Regions from separate parts of the Streptomyces sp. NPDC006610 genome, predicted to be linked through region 4. Evidence: riboswitches for the same ligand, from Rfam matches in the RefSeq annotation. Region 4 holds a riboswitch; each other region holds the start of a gene.
The links. Region 4 has a riboswitch for cyclic di-AMP ahead of ABZY13_RS09185 (transglycosylase family protein). Riboswitches for the same ligand answer to the same signal wherever they lie in the genome.
Positions count from the first base shown of each region.

Region 1: linked by a shared signal. The riboswitch ahead of ABZY13_RS31780 (M23 family metallopeptidase) and the one ahead of ABZY13_RS09185 (transglycosylase family protein) in region 4 are both predicted to bind cyclic di-AMP.
Region 2: linked by a shared signal. The riboswitch ahead of ABZY13_RS19565 (transglycosylase SLT domain-containing protein) and the one ahead of ABZY13_RS09185 (transglycosylase family protein) in region 4 are both predicted to bind cyclic di-AMP.
Region 3: linked by a shared signal. The riboswitch ahead of ABZY13_RS24205 (peptidoglycan DD-metalloendopeptidase family protein) and the one ahead of ABZY13_RS09185 (transglycosylase family protein) in region 4 are both predicted to bind cyclic di-AMP.

Region 1 covers NZ_JBEXOP010000062.1:15,548-20,896, reverse strand. Annotated here, with positions in the region: gene ABZY13_RS31795 (dihydrofolate reductase family protein) at 1-219, shown strand, start outside; gene ABZY13_RS31790 (alginate lyase family protein) at 440-1,573, shown strand; tRNA gene ABZY13_RS31785 (tRNA-Met) at 1,647-1,720, shown strand; cyclic di-AMP (ydaO/yuaA leader) riboswitch at 2,048-2,205, shown strand; gene ABZY13_RS31780 (M23 family metallopeptidase) at 2,217-3,266, shown strand; gene ABZY13_RS31775 (PrsW family intramembrane metalloprotease) at 3,351-4,646, opposite strand; gene trmB (tRNA (guanosine(46)-N7)-methyltransferase TrmB) at 4,656-5,349, opposite strand, start outside.
Region 2 covers NZ_JBEXOP010000023.1:13,134-18,482, forward strand. Annotated here, with positions in the region: gene ABZY13_RS19555 (DUF2092 domain-containing protein) at 1-605, opposite strand, end outside; gene ABZY13_RS19560 (polyprenyl synthetase family protein) at 949-1,959, opposite strand; cyclic di-AMP (ydaO/yuaA leader) riboswitch at 2,505-2,671, shown strand; gene ABZY13_RS19565 (transglycosylase SLT domain-containing protein) at 2,676-3,179, shown strand; gene ABZY13_RS19570 (HAD family hydrolase) at 3,215-4,099, opposite strand; gene fahA (fumarylacetoacetase) at 4,297-5,349, shown strand, end outside.
Region 3 covers NZ_JBEXOP010000033.1:126-5,474, reverse strand. Annotated here, with positions in the region: gene ABZY13_RS24215 (tyrosine-protein phosphatase) at 1-644, opposite strand, end outside; gene ABZY13_RS24210 (alpha-galactosidase) at 849-2,936, shown strand; cyclic di-AMP (ydaO/yuaA leader) riboswitch at 3,234-3,403, shown strand; gene ABZY13_RS24205 (peptidoglycan DD-metalloendopeptidase family protein) at 3,406-4,416, shown strand; gene ABZY13_RS24200 (SGNH/GDSL hydrolase family protein) at 4,649-5,349, shown strand, end outside.
Region 4 covers NZ_JBEXOP010000008.1:134,436-139,784, reverse strand. Annotated here, with positions in the region: gene ABZY13_RS09195 (septum formation initiator family protein) at 1-42, opposite strand, end outside; gene eno (phosphopyruvate hydratase) at 156-1,436, opposite strand; gene ABZY13_RS09185 (transglycosylase family protein) at 1,914-2,654, opposite strand; cyclic di-AMP (ydaO/yuaA leader) riboswitch at 2,658-2,825, opposite strand; gene ABZY13_RS09180 (transglycosylase family protein) at 3,008-4,069, opposite strand; gene ABZY13_RS09175 (cytochrome P450) at 4,320-5,349, opposite strand, start outside.

The DNA.
Region 1 (5,349 bases), on a different contig from region 4:
CTGGAGCCGTGCGCCCGACGCGCCTCCCGGCCGCGCCCCTGCGCCCGGCTGATTCTGGACGCGGGTGTCCGCCGGGTGGTGACCGCCTGGCGGGAGCCGGACACCTTCGTCACCGGCGCGGACGGCAGCGGACTGCTCGCCGCGGCCGGCGCCGACGTCGTCGTCCTGCCGGAACTGGAGGAGCGGGCCAAGGCGCCCAACCGTCACCTGGCGGGGTGAGGAGTGTCCGTCGCCGGTGGGGCGGAGCAGCGGTGGAGCGGGCGGGGCGCGCCCTCCCGTCCGGCCGGCGCGCTGCCCGCTCCCCGTCCGGCGGACCGCCCATCGGCCCAACATCCGCTGCGCCTCGCCGCGCGCCGGGTCACGCTGCCCCTGGGTGAAGCAGCACGGCAGGACGGACGCGGAGGCGGCGCGCATGAGGGCCATGAGAGCCACGAGGGCTGTGAGAGCCACGAGGGGCACGAGGGTTGCGAGCAGGCGGGTGGTCCTGGGCGTGGCCGGCGCGGGGCTCGCGGCGGCGCTGGCCGGCGGGCTGGTCGGGGCGTGCGGGGTCATGGACGCCGGGGGACGGACCATGGTGCGCGCGCTGCCCGCCGACGCCGGGTTCACCCACCCCGGCGTGCTGGTCAACGCCCGGCAGCTGGACGTCGTACGCGAGAACGTCACCGCCGGACGGCAGCCGTGGCTGAAGGCCTACCTCGACATGCGGGACAGCCCGTACGGGTCGTACCGACACCGGGCGCGGCCGGTGAGGACCGTCCACTGCCCCGGCGGCAGGGCCGGGCGCGGCTGCGCCGCCGAACGAAAGGACGCGATCGCCGCCTACACGCAGGCGCTCCTGTACGGCGTCACCGGCAAGCGGCAGCACGCCGAAAAGGCGATCGAGATCATGGACGCGTGGTCGGAGAGGCTGCGCCGGCACACCGGGGGCGACGCCGCGCTGCAGGCCGCGTGGACCGGCGGGACCTGGGCGCGGGCCGCCGAGATCGTGCGGCACGCACCGGGCGCCGGATGGGAGGCCGGGTACATGCGGCGGTTCGAGGGGATGCTGCGCACCGTCCATCTGCCCGAGGTCACCCGGCCGGGCCGGGCCGACGACGGTCACCGGGAGCTCGTCGCCGCCGACGCCGCCCTCGGCATGGCCGTCTTCCTCGACGACCACCGCGCCTTCGACGCCGCCCTCCGCCGCTTCCGCGAGCACGTCCCCGCCCAATTTCCGCTGGAGCGGGGCCGGTCCGCCGCCCGCACGGACTGCCGGCACCTGCGGCGGACCGGCGCCTCGCTCGCCGCCGCCGCGCACATCGCCGAGACCGCCTGGCACCAGGGCGTCGACGTGTACAGCGAGGTGGAGGACCGGCTCAGGGCCACGCTCGACCGGCAGGCGGCGGGGCTGCGGCGGTGCGGGGGGACGGCCGGGCCGCCGCCGGCGGTCGTCCTCAACCACCTGGAACAGCGGCTCGACAAGCCCGCCGCGGCCGCCCGCAGCGCTGCTGCCCGGCCGGGGGCCCTTGCCGGCACCGACCACCGCTTCGTCGCCTGGGAGAGCCTCACCCACACCGGCAACCCCGGCGGCTGAGGAGCGGGCGGTCCGGGTCGGCGAAAACCCTGGCGTGAGGGCTCCCGCGGATGGCGTACACTGGATTCATCGACGCGGGGTGGAGCAGCTCGGTAGCTCGCTGGGCTCATAACCCAGAGGTCGCAGGTTCAAATCCTGTCCCCGCTACTGAAGGCCCAGGGCCGGAATCCTGATCAGCAGATCATGGGTTCCGGCCCTGAGTGTTGTCCGCGCCGACCGCGCTGTCCGCGGCACGCCCTCCACCTCGGTCACGTCAGGTAGTCGTACGACCGTGCACGGGTAACATCTGAGACACCGTCATAAACTCGTCCGCTCCTGAGCCCGGGTCAACTCGCCCGGTTTTCGCCGCTCGTGAGCCGTACGTCCCGGCCGAGAACGTTAATGATCAAGCTGAACGGCTTGGAATTCAGGCCCCGGTTCTATTAACGTCCGATAACGCAGCGCGGTCGTCCCAGCCGTCACAAGAGGCGGCTCCGTGCGCACACGCCGAATCCCGCAAGGGAACCGGGGAACCATCACCTTGGGGTGAATCGGGCGTAGGCCGCCGTATCGGCACGGATGGTTTACGCGCGTAGGAGACCTTCCTGCTCCGAACCCGTCAGCTAACCCGGTAGGCGAGAAGGAAGGAAAGGAGTACGCCCACGTGGCGTCCAACCCGCCTGCCCCGCAAGCCCCGTTCTTCCCGGCACCGCGCTCCGAGGACACCGTCGTCTACGGCGGACAGCGCACCGACGAGGGGCCGTGGGAGGAGTGGAACCCCACCGCCGACTCCGTCCGCCCCGTCCGTGGCAAGCACCGCGTCGCCAAGCAGCGCGGCGGCGGACTCGCCCGCAGCTCCACCGTTCTCGGCGTCGGCGTCATAGCGGCCGTCGGCGCGGGCGGCATGGCCACCGCGCAGACCGGCAAGCCGCCGGTGTCGATCTCGATGCCCGACCTGCCCAACGTCGGCTCCCTGCTCTCGGACGACGCCGAGGACGCCGCCGACACCGCCGTCGCGCAGACCGCCGCCGCACCGCTCAGCGGCGCCGGTGTCACCACCGCCGACACCGCCCAGGGCACCACCGACGCCGGCGAGGCCCTGCGCGCCCGGATCATCGCCCAGGCCGAACAGCAGCAGGAGCAGGTCGAGAGCAAGGCCGCCGCGGAGGCCGTCGCCGCTGCCGAGAAGGCCGCCGCCGAAGCCGCCGCCAAGGCCGAGAAGGAGGCGGAGGCCAAGGCCGCCGCCGCCAAGGCCGCCGCGGAGGAGGAGGCCCGCAAGAAGGCCGAGGCCGAGCGCCTCGCCGAGCTGGCCCGCCAGTACACGCTGCCGACCTCCTCGTACACCCTCACCTCGACGTACGGCCAGGCCGGCGCCATGTGGTCGTCCGGCTACCACACCGGCGTCGACTTCGCCGCCCCCACCGGCACCCTCATCAAGGCCGTCCACACCGGCACCATCACGCAGGCCGGCTGGGACGGGTCGTACGGCTACAAGACCGTGCTCACCCTCGAGGACGGCACCGAGATCCTCTACGCCCACCAGTCGTCGATCAGCGTCACCGTGGGCCAGAAGGTCAACACCGGCGACGTGATCGGGCGCGTGGGCGCCACCGGCAACGTCACCGGCCCCCACCTCCACCTCGAGGTGCGCACCGGCGACGGCGGCGCCGTCGACCCCATCGCCTGGCTGCGCGACAAGGGCCTCAACCCCTGACGTCCGCCGCCGACGCGGCACACCTTCGATCCCCGGCGGTCCTGACGGCACCCCCCCGACGTCAGGGCTGCCGATCGCGGGTCCTCACGTCCGGTACGGGTTGTACTGCGCCGGGTGCCACGCCTGCGGCCCCGCCGCCCACGGGGGTACGGCCACCGGTGCCACCGGCGCGGTGACGCGCGCCGCGTGCTCCAGCGCCGGACGGGCGACCTCCCGCCGGGACCACAGCTCCCGCAGCAGCTCACCCTCCCGCACGGCGAAGTCCGCCCCCGCCCTGCCCTGCCGCAGCCGGCGGCGCAGCTGCGCCAGCGAGGTCGCGCGGGACTGGTACTCGGCCACCGTGCGCGCCGCCGGCCGGCCCAGATGGTGGCCGGCGTACTCGCGGGCCAGCCGCCGCGCCCGCAGCGAGCCCAGCGCGTACGGCTCGGCCGGAGCGAGCCAGCCGGCCGCGGCGTAGGCGGGCAGTTCCTCGCGCACCGTGCGCAGTGCACGCTGCCGGCTCCAGATCACCAGCCACGTCAGCAGGCCGAACACCGGCACCATGAAACCGCCGTACACCGCGAAGAAGCCGTACTCGCCGAAGGTCGCCGAACCGTTCCACAGGGCGTGCATGCCCATCGCGAGCAGCAGCCCGCCCAGCGGCGGCAGGATCCGGCGCAGCCGCTGCCGCTCCCCGGCGAGGGCCGCGAGTCCGAAGCCGATGCCGGTCAGGACGGTGAACAGGGGATGCGCGAAGGGCGACATGACGACCCGGACGAAGAACGTCGCCGCCGTGACCGTGGCGATGCCGTCACCGCTGAGCCGGTCGGCGCCGAAGGCGTTGCCCAGGTAGAGGATGTTCTCGGTGAAGGCGAAGCCGGTCGCGGTGATCCCGGCCAGGACGACGCCGTCGACGATGCCGGTGAGATCGCGGCGGCGGAAGAGGAACAGCAGCAGGACGGCGACGGCCTTGGTGGTCTCCTCGACGACCGGCGCTATCACCGTCGCGCCGAGGGTGTTCGCGCTCGCCGGGTCGGCGGTCGCCGTGGCGATCCAGCGGACGGCGAAGCTGTTGGCGACGATCGCCATCAGCGCCGCCGCACAGGCGCCCCAGGCGAAGGCGAAGGCCAGATTGCGCCAGGGGCCGGGATCGACGCGGTCCAGCCAGCGGAAGACGGCTATCAGCAGCGGCACCGGCAGGACCGCGAGTCCGAGGCCGACCAGGAACCCGTCGGTGCCGGTCTCCTCGCGGACCAGGGCGAGGATGACCAGCCCCGACATCGCCAGCAGCGTGGTCAGCGCGGCGTAGCCCAGCCGGCGCCGGCGCCACCAGGGCGCGTGCGCCGGGACGCCGCCGTCCGGAGTGGCTAAGGGCGTCGGGTGCGGGGGACCGGTGGCCACTGCGCCCCCTTACGGCAAGGACCGGTGCGGTACGCGGCGGAAGAGCAGGTCGTTCACGGCATGGCCCTTGTCCAGGCCCTGGCCCTCGAAGCGGGTGAGGGGGCGGAAGGCGGGGCGTGGCGCGAAACCGCCGTCGGGGCTGGTGTTCTCGTACGCGGGGTGCACGGTGAGCACCTCCAGCATCTGCTCGGCGTACGGCTCCCAGTCCGTGGCGCAGTGCAGGATCGCCCCCGGCCTCAGCCGGGCCGCGGCGAGGGTGAGGAAGTCCGGCTGGATCAGCCGCCGCTTGTGGTGCCGCTTCTTCGGCCAGGGGTCGGGGAAGAAGACGCGCAGCCCGTCGAGGGAGTCGGGGGCCAGCATCTCGCGCAGCAGGATGATGGCGTCGCCGTTGCCGACCCGGACGTTGGCCAGGCCGTTGCGCTCGGCCAGGCCCAGCAGGTTGCCCTGGCCGGGGGTGTGCACGTCGACGGCGAGGATGTTGGTGCCGGGGTCGGCGGCGGCCATCTGGGCGGTGGCCTCGCCCATGCCGAAGCCGATCTCCAGGACGACGGGGTGGTCGTTGCCGAACAGCTCGGCCAGGTCGAGGACGCGCTGCCCGTCGATGTCCAGGCCCCACCGGTGCCACAGCCGTTGCAGGGCGTCCGCCTGCCCGGCGGTCACCCGGCTCCGGCGGGGCTGGAAGCTCCGGATCCGCCGCTCGAAG
Region 2 (5,349 bases), on a different contig from region 4:
TCGTCGACCGCCTTCAGGGCCTCCTCGGCGAGGTCCTGGGGCGTGGCGGGCGCCTGCTTCTCGTGCTTGCCGCCGTGCTCGTCGACGGTGGCGTGGTAGACCTCGTTGGACGCGCTGTCGTAGCCCCAGACGTCCTTGCCGTTGTGGATCAGGCTGTACTCGGCGGCGTCCTCCAGCAGGGACACCTTGTGCCGGTCCGGGCCGTCGGCGGCGACGCGCAGGGTGTGAGAGCCGGACGCCAGCTCGGTGAGCCTGGCCGCCGGGTCCGCCGAGGAGCCCTCGCCGTCGGCGCCGGCCGCGCCGGAGAGCATGCCGCTCTCCAGGCCGCCCAGGTCGGGCAGGCCGAGGTCGGTGCTGATCCTCACGGTGCCGGACAGCTGCTGGACGTCCGACGCGGCGATCTTCTCGATCAGTTCCTCGGCGGTGATCTTCGGCAGGTCCGGGCTGCCGGAGTCGGCTATCGCCGGAACCAGTCCGATGGTTCCCGCGGCGATGCCGATCACCGCGGCGGGCACGCCGTACCGCGCGGCCCTGCGTCGTCGCGCCGCGCGCAGGTCGTCGTCCTCCGCGGCGGTGGTGCTGTCGTCGGATGCGTACGGTGCCATGTGTGCCTTACCTCCGTCGTCGGCGGCGGCCGCCCGTCGTACAGGTGCTCGCACTTGTCCACCCCGAGCCGCCATTCTCACCCGAATCGGTGAGGAGTGGTGTCCTTCAGTGCATCCATCTGACCAAATACGGCAAGGAAAATCGTCAGACCGCAGAGCCAACTCCGTGTACTCCTGCGGTATGACGGGACAGGGCGGTTTCTCCCCCGCCCCGTAGGGGTGGGGTGCGACGGGCAGTCAACGGACCTGTGAGTCCGCGCCGCGACGGCCGACCGACCGGACCCCCGAAGCTGCGGTACGACAGCCGGCGACCGGACCCGTGGGGCCGCGCCGCGACGGGCGGCTAACCGGCGCGGTGGACCACCGCGTCGCACATCTCCTCCAGCGCCGCCTTGGCGTCGCACTCCCGCAGCGGGGCGAGCGCCGCGCGTGCGGCCTCGACGTAGCGGATGGTGTCGCGCCGGGCGTGTTCCAGCGCGGGGTGGCGGCGGAAGGCGGCGAGCGCCTCGGCGTGCCGGTCGTCGTCGGTGAGGTCGGAGTCGAGCAGTTCGCACAGGGCGAGGTCCTCGGGGAGCCCGAGCCGGGCCGCCCGCTCGCGCAGCCGGAGCACCGGCAGCGTGGCGATGCCCTCGCGCAGGTCGGTGCCGGGCGTCTTGCCGGACTCGTGGGAGTCGGAGGCGATGTCCAGCACGTCGTCGGCGAGCTGGAAGGCGACGCCGAGGCGCTCGCCGTACTGGGTGAGGACGTCCACGACCGACTCGTCGGCGCCGGACATCATCGCGCCGAAGCGGCAGGCGACGGCGACCAGGGAGCCCGTCTTGCCGGACAGCACGTCCAGGTAGTGCTCGACCGGGTCGCGGCCGTCCGACGGTCCGGCCGTCTCCAGGATCTGCCCCGTGACCAGCCGCTCGAACGCCTCCGCCTGGACCCGCACCGCCTCCGGTCCGAGGTCGGCCAGGATGTGCGACGCGCGCGCGAAGAGGAAGTCGCCGGTGAGCACCGCGACCGAGTTGCCGAAGCGGGTGTTCGCGCTGGGCACCCCGCGCCGCACGTCCGCCTCGTCCATCACGTCGTCGTGGTACAGCGTCGCGAGGTGCGTCAGCTCCACGACCACTGCGGAGGGCACCACGCCGGGCGCGTAGGGGTCGCCGAACTGCGCGGCGAGCATCACCAGCAGCGGACGGAACCGCTTCCCGCCGGCCCGCACCAGGTGCTGCGCGGCATCGGTGATGAAGGGGACCTCGCTCTTGGTGGCCTCGAGCAGTCCCTCCTCGACAGCCGTCAATCCGGCGTGGACATCGGCTTCCAGAGCCTGGTCCCGCACGCTCAGCCCGAACGGCCCGACGACGGTCACGAGGGGTCTCCTGTCTGCTGGTGTCTACTGGGGATTACACGGTTTGTCGATACGTCGCTGCCTTCACTCAAGTCAGCGTATCCGGTCACGTTTCGATCACCGCCAGCGCCCGGCGTTACGGCTCGGCCGGTATCGGATCATGACTGGCGGGTTTCTGACCACCCAGCGGGGATTATTTCGCACCGTTTCGTCCGGTTTCGCACTCTCCCCGAATCGCCGCGACACCCGCCCCCGCCCACTCCGGCAAGCCCACTCCCGCCGCGACGATTTGATAACCCCTTAGCCGCATTTGCCCGTTTTGCCTGACTTGCACGCGACCGTGAGGTCACTCACGTCCCCGTACCCGCGGAATTCACCTGCGCCACACGCGACACCCCTTGAACCGCAGGCCATTTGACCTCCCTGGCGACAAAGGATCAAGTGCGCCAAACCCGCCGGACAGAGATCAAATCGCCCGTGGTGTGACTCCGCCGCTTGTTCCCGGCATGTTCCCTCGCATACGTTCCCGGCCTGTCGGGCGGACGCCGAGTCCTGCCACCGCCCGCACACCACCAACGACCACTCGCACGGCAGGAGCGGGGGACCCAGGTAAGTCGCCGGGCCGGCACGACGCCGGACCGGCTCGGGGTGAAGCCGCGCGTTCCGGCGCGCGGCCGGGCACCTCCCAGCCCGAACCCGACAGCTCACCTCGCAGGCGACGGAGAGGACATTTCGACATGCCCGCAAGCCGTCAGCACAGCCGTGCCCTGACCACCCGCACCGCCCGCCGCCTCGCCCGCAAGCTCGCCGTCGCCGGCACCGGCGCGGCCGTGCTCGCCCTGCCGCTCGTCGGCGCGAGCGGCGCCTCGGCGGCCCCGGCGGCCGCCCCGGCCGCGACGACCGCCACCACCGCCGCGTACACCAACAACCTCGACGGCTGGATCCGCCAGTCGCTCGCGATCATGGCCCAGCACGGCATCCCCGGCACCTACAACGGCATCCACCGCAATGTCATGCGCGAGTCGTCCGGCAACCCGTGGGCGATCAACAACTGGGACTCCAACGCCGCCAAGGGCACGCCCTCCAAGGGCCTGCTCCAGGTGATCGACCCGACCTTCGCCGCCTACCACGTGCCCGGCACCGCCTACGACCCGTACAACCCGGTCTCCAACATCACCGCCGCCTGCAACTACGCGGCCGACCGCTACGGCTCGATCGACAACGTGTTCGGCGCCTACTGAGCCCACCCCCCTCTCAGGGCCCGCGCCCCGTCCCCTCACGGGGTCCCCGCCCACAGACGTTCGAGGACGACGGCCACGCCGTCGTCCTCGTTCGACGTGGTGACCTCGTCGGCGACCGCCTTCAGCTCGGGGTGGGCGTTGGCCATGGCGACGCCGTGCGCGGCCCAGTCGAACATGGGGATGTCGTTGGGCATGTCCCCGAAGGCGATGGTCTGCGCGGGGCGTGCGTCGAGGTGCTGGGCCGCGATCGCCAGGCCGGTCGCCTTGGTCACGCCGCACGGCTGCATCTCCACCGTTCCCGGCCCGGACATGGTGACGGTCGCGAGCGAGCCGACCGCCGCCCGGGCCACCGTCGCCAGCTCGTCGTCCGTCAGGCCGGGGTGGCGCAGCAGCACCTTGCTGATCGGCTCGCTCCACAGGTCGGCGCGCCGGCCGACCCGTACGGCGGGCAGCGTGGGGTGCGGCATCCGGTAACCCGGCTCGATGAGGGTCAGCCCGTCCACGCCGTCCTGGTCGACGGCGGCGTACACCTCCCCCAGCTCGGCCTCGATCTTGCCGAGCGCGGTCTCCGCCAGTTCCCGGTCCAGGGTGACCGACCACAGCAGGCGGTCCGCCCCGGCGTCGTACACCTGCGCGCCCTGCCCGCACACCGCGATCCCCCTGTTCCCGAGTCGCTCCAGCAGCGGGCGCACCCGGGGCGCCGGGCGGCCGGTCACCACGAGGTGGCGGGCGCCTGCCCCCACGGCCCGCCCGAGGGCGGCGAGGGTCCGGTCGGAGACCGTGTCGTCGCCGCGCAGCAGCGTGCCGTCCAGATCGGTGGCGATGAGCGAGTACGCGCCGGGGTCCGCCGAGGGGGCGGTGTGCGGCGCGGGGGCGGAGTGCGCGGCGGGTGCGGTGGTGCGCGCGAGGGGTGCGGCCATGATCAGAGAATACGGACATCCGGCCGGGTCCGTTCACCACCCCGTTCACCGTCTCCGACGTCAACCGGCCCTGGTTCCGGGCGCCTTCACGACACGGCGGAACGGGCCCGCGGGGGACGCTGCCCAAGAGGGCCGCCCCGGCCGTAACGTGTGCGGCGACTACCCGGTCCGCGCGTACGAAAGTGAGGCAGCACCCCATGCCCCCCTTCGATCTCCCCGAGGGCGACCCCTTCGGCCCGCACAACCTTCCGTACGGCGTCTTCTCGCTCACCGACGCCACGGGCTCCCCCGAGTCCGCCGAGCGCCGGGTCGGCGTCCGCCTCGGCGATCACGTCCTCGACGCGGGCGCGGCGGCTCTGGCGCTCGGTTCCCCGTACGCCGACCTGCTCGCCCGGCCGACCCTGAACCCGCTGCTCGCGGCCGGCCGCACCGCCTGGTCGGACGTGCGGCGCGCGCTGACCGCCTGGGTGACGGTGCCCTCCCACCGCGAGACCGTCGCCCCCCTGCTGCACCCCCTGTCCTCGGTGACCCTGCATCTGCCCTTCGAGGTCGCGGACTACGTCGACTTCTACGCCTCCGAGAACCACGCCCGCAACGTCGGCCGGATGTTCCGCCCCGACGCCGCCGACTCGCTCACCCCCAACTGGAAGCATCTGCCGATCGGTTACCACGGCCGCTCCGGCACGGTCGTCGTCTCCGGCACCGACGTCGTCCGCCCCGCCGGCCAGCGCAAGGCCCCGTCCGACGCGGCGCCCGTGTTCGGCCCGTCCGTCCGGCTGGACATCGAGGCGGAGGTCGGCTTCGTCGTCGGGACGCCCTCCCCGATGGGCACGCCGGTGCCGCTGTCGGCCTTCCGCGAGCACGTCTTCGGCCTGTGCCTCCTCAACGACTGGAGCGCACGGGACATCCAGGCCTGGGAGTACGTCCCCCTCGGCCCGTTCCTCGGCAAGTCCTTCGCCACCTCCGTGTCGGCGTGGATCACCCCGCTGGACGCGCTGGACGCGGCGCGCGTGGCCCCGCCGCGGCGGACGCACCCCCTGCTGCCGTACCTGGACGACGGCGACGAGGAGCCCGGCGGCTACGACCTGCGGATCTCGGTCGCCGTCAACGGCCACGTCGTCTCGGAACCCCCGTTCTCCACCATGTACTGGACCGCGGCCCAGCAGCTCGCCCACATGACCGTCAACGGCGCCTCCCTGCGCACCGGCGACCTCTACGGCTCCGGCACGGTCAGCGGGCCCGAGGAGCGT
Region 3 (5,349 bases), on a different contig from region 4:
AGCTCCATGACCTCCGGCGCGTAGGCGGAGGCGGAGCTGCTACTGCGGCGCACCCTGTAGCGCCGGTGCTTGGCGTTGGACTCCAGGTAGTCGGCGAGGATCGCATCGCGCTCCACCCCCAGGGCGAGCAGCGTCACCGCGATCGACAGCCCGGCGCGGTCCTTGCCGGCGGCGCAGTGCATCAGGGCCGGGACGCTGTCCTCGGCGAGCGCGTGCAGCACCCGTGAGTGCTCGGCCGTCCGGTCCTTGATGATCATGCGGTAGGAGGCGATCATCCGGTTCGCCGCCTTGCCGTCCGCCAGGATCTCCCGCAGCTGCTCCAGATCGCCCTCGCGGACCATTCTCCAGAACTCCGCGCCGTCCGCCGGGTCGCTCAGCGGCAGGTTGACATTGCGCACGCCCGGCAGCTCGACGTCGGGCCCTTCGAGCTTCTGGTCGGCGGCGTTGCGGAAGTCGAAGATCGTGTGCAGCCCCAGCGAGGCGAGGAACGCGGCGTCCTCGGCGGTGGCGTGGGCGAGGTGGCCGCTGCGGAACAGCACGCCGTGCCGCACCCGGCGCCCGTCCACCGTCGGCAGGCCGCCCACGTCACGGAAGTTGCGCACTGCGGCCAGCTCGGGCTCGGTCGACGGCACCTGCTGCGTCACGGGGGCTCCCTCCCATCGCCCCGCCGGCGCGGCTCGTCGACGGGCACGCCTTGACGATACGACATGCGTTTTCCGGGCCGACCGGTTGTCCACAGGCGGTCACCGTTCGTCGCCGGGGTTTTCCACAGGCGTTGCCGGGAGGGGGCGCGGCGCTCGATGATGTTGGGACGTGAGCGGGACTGTCCGAGTCCGTGGGGGAGCGGGATGACGCACATCGACATCGCCGACGACGGCCGCACCTGGCTGCTGTCGGGACCGGCGAGCAGCTACGCCCTGCACCTCACGGACGCCGGCGAGCTGCTGCATCTGCACTGGGGGCCGACCATCGCCCTCGCCGACGCCGAGGCCCTCGCCGCCCGTCCGCTGCCCGACGACTGGCCCTTCGAGTCCCGCCTCGACGGACGCGAGGAGTACCCCGTCGAGGGCGGCGCCCGCTTCGTCCGGCCCGCCCTGTCCGTGCGCACCGACGAGCGGCGCGGGACCGAGTGGAGCTTCGAGGCCTACGAGATCGGCGGCGCCGGGGGCGAGGAGGAGCTGCGGCTCCGGTTCCGGGACGGCGGGCTGGCGGTCACCCTGCACCACCGGATGCGCGGGGACGTCGTGGAGCGCTGGGTCACCCTGGACAACGACGGGCCGGCCGTGGAGCTGCTGCGCGCCGACTCCGCGACCTGGACCCTGCCCGAGCGCGGGGCCTGGCGGCTGAGTCAGCTGCACGGCCGCTGGGCCGCCGAGTCCCGGCTGACGTCCGCGCCCCTGACCTACGGCGAGAAGGTGATCGGCAGCCGCCGCGGGCACACCGGGCACCAGCATCTGCCGTGGGTCGCGCTGGACACCGACGCGACCGAGGAGCGCGGTGAGGTGTACGCGTGCGCCCTCGGCTGGTCGGGGTCCTGGCGGATCGCGGTGGCGCAACTGCCGGACGGGCGGGTGCAGATCACCGGCGGCGCCGGGTACGACGACTCGGGGCTGCTGCGGCTGGCGGCGGGGGAGTCCTTCACGACGCCCGTCTTCGCGGGGCTGTGGTCCGACGGCGGCTTCGGCGGGGCCAGCCGCGCCTGGCACGCCTATCAGCGGGCGCATGTCGTCCCGGACGCCGGGCGGGACCGGCCGGTGCTGTTCAACTCCTGGGAGGCGACGGGCTTCGACATCTCCGAGGAGCAGCAGCGGGCCCTCGCGCGCCGGGCGGCGGGGATCGGCGTCGAGCTGTTCGTCGTGGACGACGGCTGGTTCGGGGCGCGCACCGGCGATCACGCCGGGCTCGGCGACTGGACTCCCAACCGGGACCGCTTCCCGGCCGGACTGAAGCCCCTCGCGGACGAGGTGCACGCCCTCGGGATGCAGTTCGGGATCTGGGTCGAGCCCGAGATGGTCAACCCGGACAGCGAGCTGTACCGCGCCCACCCGGACTGGGTGCAGTTCCAACCCGGACGAAACAGGACGGAGTTCCGCAATCAGCTGGTGCTCAACCTTGCGCGCGAGGATGTGCGGGAGTACCTCTGGGAGCAGCTCGACGCGCTGCTGTCCGGCGCCCCCGTCGACTACGTGAAGTGGGACTTCAACCGCTGCTTCACCGACGCGGGCTGGCCCGGCGATCCCTACCCGCAGCGACTGTGGGTGGACCACGTGCGCGCTCTGTACGCGCTGGTGGACCGGCTGCGGGCGGCCCACCCCGGCGTCGCCTTCGAGTCCTGCTCGGGCGGCGGCGGCCGGATCGACCTCGGCATCCTCGCCCGCACCGACCAGGTGTGGACCTCCGACAACACCGACCCGCTCGACCGGCTCGCCATCCAGCACGGCTTCAGCCAGCTCCACCCCGCGCGGGTCATGGCCGCCTGGGTCACCGACAGCCCCAACGCCATGCTCAACGGCCGGGTCAGCTCGCTGCGCTTCCGCTTCGTGAGCGCCATGGCCGGGGTGCTCGGCGTGGGCGGCGACCTCACCTGCTGGAGCGAGGAGGAACTGTCCGAGGCGCGGGAGTGGGTGGCGCTCTACAAGGAGATACGCCCGCTGGTGCAGCGCGGCGACCTGTACCGGCTGCGCCCGCCGGACGGAGGGCTCAGCGCCGTGCAGTACGTGCTCGGCGACGAGACCGTCGTCCTGGCCTGGCTCCAGGCGCAGCGGTTCGGCGAGCCCGTGCCGGCGCTGCGGCTGCGCGGGCTGGATCCGACAGCGTCGTACGAATGCCGCGAAACGGGCGAAATCCATCGCGGTGCCGTGCTGCTGCATCACGGAATGCAGTCGGGGTTGCGGGGAGATTTCGACGCGGCAGTTCTCCGACTCCGTCGCATATGAGCCTTCTGCCCGAATTGGCCTCTTCATTCCAACTCGCTGCGGAATGAGGGGGGCTGGTGAAACGGCGGGTGAGCAGGGTCATAGTGGTGACCGTGCGTCGCCCGTCATGTTCACGTAATCCTCACGTGTCACAAGGGAGTTTGCGGGTAACGGCCGCCCGGCGGTGTACGGAGGGTGACCGGGAAATCCGGCAACCGATCAAGATGGGGGTCTTGATCCGGAACCTCTTGCTTGTCCGTTTGCGTCGCGGTCGCTTACGTTCCAGACCGATCCGGGCGGACGCCTAATCCTGCCGCCGCCCGGTGCCCGCGCAAACCCACCCGTGTACGGCAGGAGCGGGGGACCCACAGGTACGAATGCCTGTTCCGGTCTCCGGAACGGCTTGGGGTTTAGCCGCGTTTCGGCGCGGCCGGACATCTCCAGTCCGCACCCGACAGCTCACCTCGCAGGCGCCGGAGAGGAAATCACCATGCCCGCAAAGGGTAAGCACCGCCGTCCCAAGGCCCAGCGTTTCGCCCGCTCCATAGCCGTCGCCGGCACCGGTGGCGCCGCACTCGCCCTGCCGCTCATGGGGGCCGCCGGCGCCCATGCCGCGACCCCGCAGTCCGCGCCGGACAAGACCGTCCAGTCCGTCACGGCGGAGAAGACGGCCACCGGCAAGAAGGCCGCCGAGAAGAAGTCCGCCGCGAAGAAGTCCGGGGCGACGACGTATTCGGTGAAGGTCGGCGACTACCTGTCGAAGATCGCCGAGGAGCAGAACGTCAGCGGTGGCTGGCAGCGGCTCTACGAGGACAACCGCGAGGCCGTCGGCGACGACCCGTCGCTGATCCACCCGGGCCTCAAGCTCAGCATCGGCAAGAAGGCCGCTACGGCCCAGAAGTCGTCGGCCCCGGCGCCCTCTTCGGCCTCCGCCGAGAAGTCGTCGGCCACCGCCGAGCCGTCGCAGCCGTCCGAGCCGTCGCAGCCGTCCGAGGCGCCCCAGCAGGAGTCCTCCCCGGCGGAGTCGGCCCCGGACGAGTCCTCGGCCCAGGCGTCCACCGGCTCCCAGGCCGCCGACACCGCCCCCGCTTCCGGCGGCTACACCGCCCCGGTGTCCGGCGCGGGCGTCGGCACCGCCTACAGGGTCGCGGGCAGCATGTGGTCCAGCGGCTACCACACCGGCGCCGACTTCGTCGTCCCGACCGGCACCTCCCTGAAGGCCGTGGGCCCGGGCACCGTCGTCTCCGCGGGCTGGGCCGGCGCGTACGGCAACCAGGTCGTCCTCAAGCTCGCCGACGGCTACTACGCCCAGTACGCCCACCTGTCCTCCCTCTCCGTCTCGGCCGGCCAGACCGTGACGGCGGGCCAGCAGGTCGGGCTCTCCGGCTCGACCGGCAACTCCACCGGACCGCACCTGCACTTCGAGATCCGCACCACGCCGAACTACGGCTCCGACGTGGACCCGGTCGCCTACCTGCGGTCGCACGGCGTCTCCATCTGAACCCCCGCTCCCTGACGCACAGCCGCCGAAGGCCGGACCCCGATCACGAGATCCCGGGTCCGGCCTTCGGCGTGCCCGCCCCGACGGGCCGCGGCCCATTCCGCAGTTGACCATTCCTTGGCCAGTGGCTTATCTCACCGTCCGTCAACCCATGCCTACGGTCGCGTAAGTCACATTCCACGAGGAATCATGGTGCGCTGTGGCAGACGATTCGAAGAATGACAGCAGATCAGTGATCGGGTCGTACGTGGCGGTGGGGGACAGCTTCACCGAGGGCGTGGGCGACCCCGGCCCCGACGGGGCGTTCGTCGGCTGGGCCGACCGGTTCGCCGTACTTCTTGCGGACCGCCGGGCCGAGGGCGACTTCGCCTACACCAACCTTGCCGTCCGGGGGAAACTCCTCGACCAGATCGTGGCCGACCAGGTCCCCCGGGCCATGGAACTCGCCCCCGACCTGGTCTCGTTCTGCGCCGGAGGCAACGACATCCTGCGCCCCGGCACCGACCCCGACGAAGTGGCCGAGCGCTTCGAGCGGGCGGTGGCGCGGCTGACCGCCGCCGCGGGCACCGTGATGGTGACGACCGGCTTCGACACCCGGGGCGTGCCCGTGCTCCGGCACCTGCGCGGCAAGATCGCCACCTACAACGGGCATGTCCGGGCCATCGCCGACCGGTACGGCTGCCCGGTGCTCGACCTGTGGTCCCTCAGGTCCATCCAGGACCGCCGGGCCTGGGACCACGACCGGCTGCACCTCTCCTCCGAGGGGCACACCCGGGTGGCGCTGCGTGCCGGACAGGTCCTGGGCCTGCCCGTGCCGGCCGACCCGGAGCAGCCGTGGCCGCCGCTGCCGCCCCGGGGCACGCTGGAGGTCCGGCGCGACGACGTCGACTGGGCGCGCCGATACCTGGTGCCGTGGATCGGGCGCCGGCTGCG
Region 4 (5,349 bases):
CCTGGTCGTGGTGGAGAACCGGTCCCGGTCCTTCACGGCCATGTCCCCGCCTCACCTTCACACACGCGCGTACGTCCCCGCACACGGTACGGGACCGAGTACGGGGACGTACGGACGACGCTGCCTCTACGGCCGGATCAGCCGGGTCGGCCGGGTCAGCCCTTGAAGCGCGGGAACGCGCTGCGGCCGGCGTACACCGCGGCGTCGTCGAGGATCTCCTCGATGCGCAGCAGCTGGTTGTACTTGGCGACGCGCTCGGAGCGGGCCGGGGCGCCGGTCTTGATCTGGCCGCAGTTGGTGGCCACGGCGAGGTCGGCGATGGTGACGTCCTCGGTCTCGCCGGAGCGGTGGGACATCATGCACTTGAAGCCGTTGCGCTGGGCCAGCTCGACGGCGTCCAGGGTCTCGGTCAGCGAGCCGATCTGGTTGACCTTCACCAGCAGGGCGTTGGCGGCGCCCTCCTCGATGCCGCGGGCCAGACGCTCCGGGTTGGTGACGAACAGGTCGTCGCCGACGAGCTGGACCTTGTCACCGAGCTTCTCGGTGATGGTCTTCCAGCCCTCCCAGTCGTCCTCGAACAGCGGGTCCTCGATGGAGACCAGCGGGTACGCCTCGACCAGCTCGGCGTAGTACTCGGTCATCTCGGCGGCGGAGCGCGCCTTGCCCTCGAAGGTGTACGTGCCGTCCTTGTAGAACTCGGACGCGGCGACGTCGAGCGCCAGGGCGATCTGCTCGCCGGGGGTGTAGCCGGCTTCCTTGATGGCCTCGAGGATGAGGTCGAGGGCCTCGCGGTTGGAGCCGAGGTTCGGGGCGAAGCCGCCCTCGTCGCCGAGGCCGGTGGCCAGGCCCTTGCCCTTCAGCACCTTCTTGAGGGTGTGGTAGACCTCGGTGCCCCAGCGCAGCGCCTCGGAGAAGGACTCCGCGCCGATCGGGGCGATCATGAACTCCTGGATGTCCACGTTGGAGTCGGCGTGCGAGCCGCCGTTCAGGATGTTCATCATCGGAACGGGCAGCAGGTGCGCGTTCGGGCCGCCCAGGTAGCGGAACAGCGGCAGGTCGCTGGCCTCGGAGGCGGCGTGCGCGACGGCGAGCGAGACGCCGAGGATGGCGTTGGCGCCGAGGGAGCCCTTGTTGTCGGTGGCGTCCAGGTCGAACATCGCCTGGTCGATCAGGCGCTGCTCGGTGGCGTCGTAGCCGACCAGCTCGGGGCCGATCTGCTCGATGACGGCCAGCACGGCTTTCTCGACGCCCTTGCCCTGGTAGCGGTTCGGGTCGCCGTCGCGGAGCTCGATGGCCTCGAAGGCGCCGGTGGAGGCGCCGGACGGAACGGCGGCACGACCCGTGCTGCCGTCGTCGAGGCCGACCTCGACCTCGACCGTGGGGTTGCCTCGGGAGTCCAGGATTTCCCGGGCTACGACGACGTCGATGGACGGCACGAGCATCTCCTTCTTCAATGTGACGCGGCTTCGCAGGGCCGCGGTGGCTCTGCGAGACGAGCCTAACCGGCTCCGGGCGATCGGCCAGCCGGTCGACCACCCCGTGGACGGAACCGAGAGTAAATTGTTTCCGAACGGAACAAAAAGTCCCGCGCACGGTTGCGTGCACGCCTGGCCGAAAAAAGCCCCGCCCCGGCGCGTACGGGGGAGAACGCGCCGGGGCGGGGAGCCCGCGGGGACGGGGGGAACCCTCACGGGGGTCTGGGGGCGGGGGTCCTGGGGGACCGGGGTGCTGGGGCCTGTGGCCGTCAGCCCGGGGGCCCGGAGGCCCGGAGGCCCGGAGGCCCGGAGGCCCGGAGGCCCGGGGGCTTTCAGGATGACGGCGTCGGTCGGCGCGTGCTGTGAGTGCGCTCCGCGCCGCCTGTCAGTTCAGCCCTTCGGCGCCCGCCGTCACTTCGCGCCCCTCGCCGCCGGCCGTCACTTGAGGTGCAGCTGCTGGCCCGGGTAGATGACGTCCGCGTCCTCGACGATGTCCTTGTTCAGCTTGAACAGCTTCGCCCAGCCGCCCTTGACGTCGTGCTCCGCGGCGATCTCGCTGAGGGTGTCGCCCTCGACGACCTTGTACTCGCCGTCGCCCTTCTTGACCTTCTTGCCGGTCGGGGTGGTGACGGTCTTCTTGGCGGCCGGGCGGTCGGCGGAACGGGAGGCCGGCTGCTGCTCCGTCTCGCGGGCCGGGGCGGTGGCCTCGGAGGAGCCGGTGTCGGCCGAGCCCGTCGCGTTCGAACCGGTGGAGCTGCCGGCGTCGCCGGAGGTGCCGGCCGAGCCGCCGTTGTAGGCGGAGTTCGACAGGCCGGTGCCGCAGTGCGGCCAGGCGCCCTTGCCCTGGCCGGCCAGCACCTTCTCGGCGATGGCGATCTGCTGCTCCTTGGTGGCCTGGTCGGCGGTGGCGGCGTACTGCGTGCCACCGAAGGCGGCCCAGGTGGAGGCCGAGAACTGCAGGCCGCCGTAGTAGCCGTTGCCGGTGTTGATGGACCAGTTGCCGCCGGACTCGCACTGGGCGACGGCGTCCCACTCGGAGGCGGTGGCGGCGGAGGCGGTGCCGGACGCCATCAGCGGAGCGGCGACGGCGGCGCCGGTCACGCCGGCGATGGCGATGGCGCGAGTGGAGCGCTGGAGGGCGGTCGGACGACGGTGCTTGCCCTTGCCGGAAAACAGCATGGTTGATCCCCTCACCGACGCCTGCGAGGTGAGCTGTCGGGTTCGGGCCGGTTGAGTTGCCCGGCCGCGTCCCTCACGGGACGCGGCTTCACCCCTAGCCGCCCCGGGCTCAACTGCCCGGAACGGCGCCTACCTTGGGTCCCCCGCTCCTGCCTACGGCGCTTGACGCGACGACTGTTCCCGGACGGCCGCTGGCAGGATTCGGCGTTGCGGCTACCGGGGCCCGCATTGGCGAGCGGTCACGACCGTAGACACGCGATCGGCGGAATTTCAAAGACGATCAGGGCTTCTGAGACTCATCCCACACTGATTCCAAAACGGACAATCAGCCCGAACCGTGACGTGAACTCCCGCTACTTTTCGACCGTTTCGACCCCGACATCCAGGGTCTGACCGGGAAGGATGAGGTCCGGGTCGGCGCCGACGGCGTCCTTGTTCTCCGAGTAGAGCGCGGACCATCCGCCGTCGACCTCAAGAGAGTCGGCGATGCCCCAGAGGCTGTCGCCCTCGCGCACCGTGTACGACCCGTCGGCGGCCGCCCGCTCCGCCGACCCGCCCCGCGAGGCGTGCCGCCCCGAGGAGCCGGAGGACCCGGCCTCGCGGTCGTCGAGGACGTCCTCCTGCGCGCTGGAGCCGCGATGACGGCCGGTCCCCGAGCCCGCGTCGGCGATGCCGGTGTCGATGAGACTGGAAGAGCCGACACTTTCGGGGGTTTTGGCGAGAGTGTCGGAGTCTGCAGATTCCGACACATCCGTGCCGCTATCGGGTGATTCGGGTGCAGAGGGGGAAGTGGAGACGGAGGCGGAGGGTGCGCCCGTCTCCCGGCCGGCCCCGGCTCCGGTTCCGGTCTCGGACGCCGTCGCCCGACCCGAATCCGTCGATTCAGTTCCAGGGGATTCATCGGATTCGCCGGATCGGTCGGATTCGGCCGACTTCCCCGCGCCCGCCGATTCGGTCGGGCTCGTGCTCGACTTCGCACCCGACTTCCCGCCCACTGAGGCGGAAGAACCGGAGGAGTTGGACAATCCGGGCGGGTTGAGGACGCCGTCCGGCGTGCTCGACGCCGCGTCGCCGGCCACCCCCGTGTCGACGCCCGCCTCACTGTCGTCCTGGTCGAGACCGACGAGGATGCCGCAACTGGCCCACGCCTCGGCGCCCCGGTCCGCGAGCAGCCGTTCGGCGACGGCTATCTGCTGGGAACGGCTGGCCTGATCCGGTCGCGACGCGTAGGTGAGACCGCCGTACGCCTCCCAGTCCTCCTGCGACAGGTTCAGGCCGCCGTAGTACCCGTTGCCGGTGTCGGCGCTCCAGGAACCGCCGCTCTCGCACTCCGCGACCTTGTCCCACGTCGCACCGCTCGCCGCACTGGCGCCGGTCGCGCCGAGCAGGGGGATGGCGATGGCGGAGCCGGTCACGCCGGCCGCGACGACGAGTGCCGGGGCCTGGCGGGGGCGACGGTGACGACCGTTCCCGGAGAGCATGCGGGGACCTTTCCCGAGACAGCAGTGACCCGCGCGGCGGGTGATGCGCCGCCGCCACGTTGATGGGTGAACGTATCGGCAGACGATCACTTGTCACAAGTTCATGCCGCGCAGATCACGTGAAGATCACAGATGTGAAGGGCTGTCATGTTTGGTTTGGGACACGGGTGTCCGGAAGAGTCCGCTATGCACGACCTTGCTCGGGCGTGAACTCCACCGGCAGCGTGCGCAGTCCGCGCATGATGAGTCCACCCCGCCAGCGCAGCTCTGCCGGGTCGACGCCGAGCCGCAGGTCGGGGAGGCGGGTCAGCAGCGTGGCCAGCGCTGTCCGGCCCTCCAGCCGGGCGAGCGGCGCGCCGAGGCAGTAGTGGATGCCGTGTCCGTAACCGAGGTGCTGGTTGTCGCGCCGGGCGAGGTCGAGCGTGTCGGGGTCGGTGAACCGCTCCGGGTCCCGGTCCGCCGCCGCGAGGACGACGAGCACCGGGTCGCCGGGCGCGATGTCCTGGCCGCCGATCGTCAGAGGCTCGGTCGCGAAACGCCAGGTGGCCAGCTCCACCGGCCCGTCGTAGCGCAGCAGTTCCTCCACTCCGGTGGCCAGCAGGTCGCGTTCGCCCGCCGCGAGGGAGTGCTGGAGGCGGGCGCGCTGCACGGGGTGGGTGAGCAGCGCGTACATGCCGTTGCCGATGAGGTTGACGGTGGTCTCGAACCCGGCGAACAGCAGGATGAACGCCATCGCCGCCGCCTCGTTCTCGGTGAGGTGCTCACCGTGGTCCCAGGCGCGGATCAGGCCGGAGATGAGGTCCTCGCCGGGCGCCGGCTCCGCGGGCAGGGACTCGCGCTTGCGGTGGATGAGCTCGGCGAGGTAGCCGCGCATCTTCTTCACCGACCGCGCGACACCGCCCCGCGGCCCGCCCCCGTGACGGATCATCATGCCCGCCCAGTCCCGGAAGTCGTCCTGGTCCTCGGGCGGTACGCCGAGCATGTCGCAGATGGCGTAGATGGGCAGCGGGAAGGCGAACTCGTGGATGAGGTCCGCGCTCCCCGTGCGGGCGAACCCGTCGATGAGCCGGTCGGTCAGTTCCTGCACGCGCGGCGCGAACTCCGCGACGCGGCTCGGGGTGAACGCCTTGGACACCAGCCGCCGCAACCGGGTGTGGTCCGGCGGGTCGATGTTGAGCAGATGGGTCATCAGCTCGGCCTTGCGCTCACCGGGG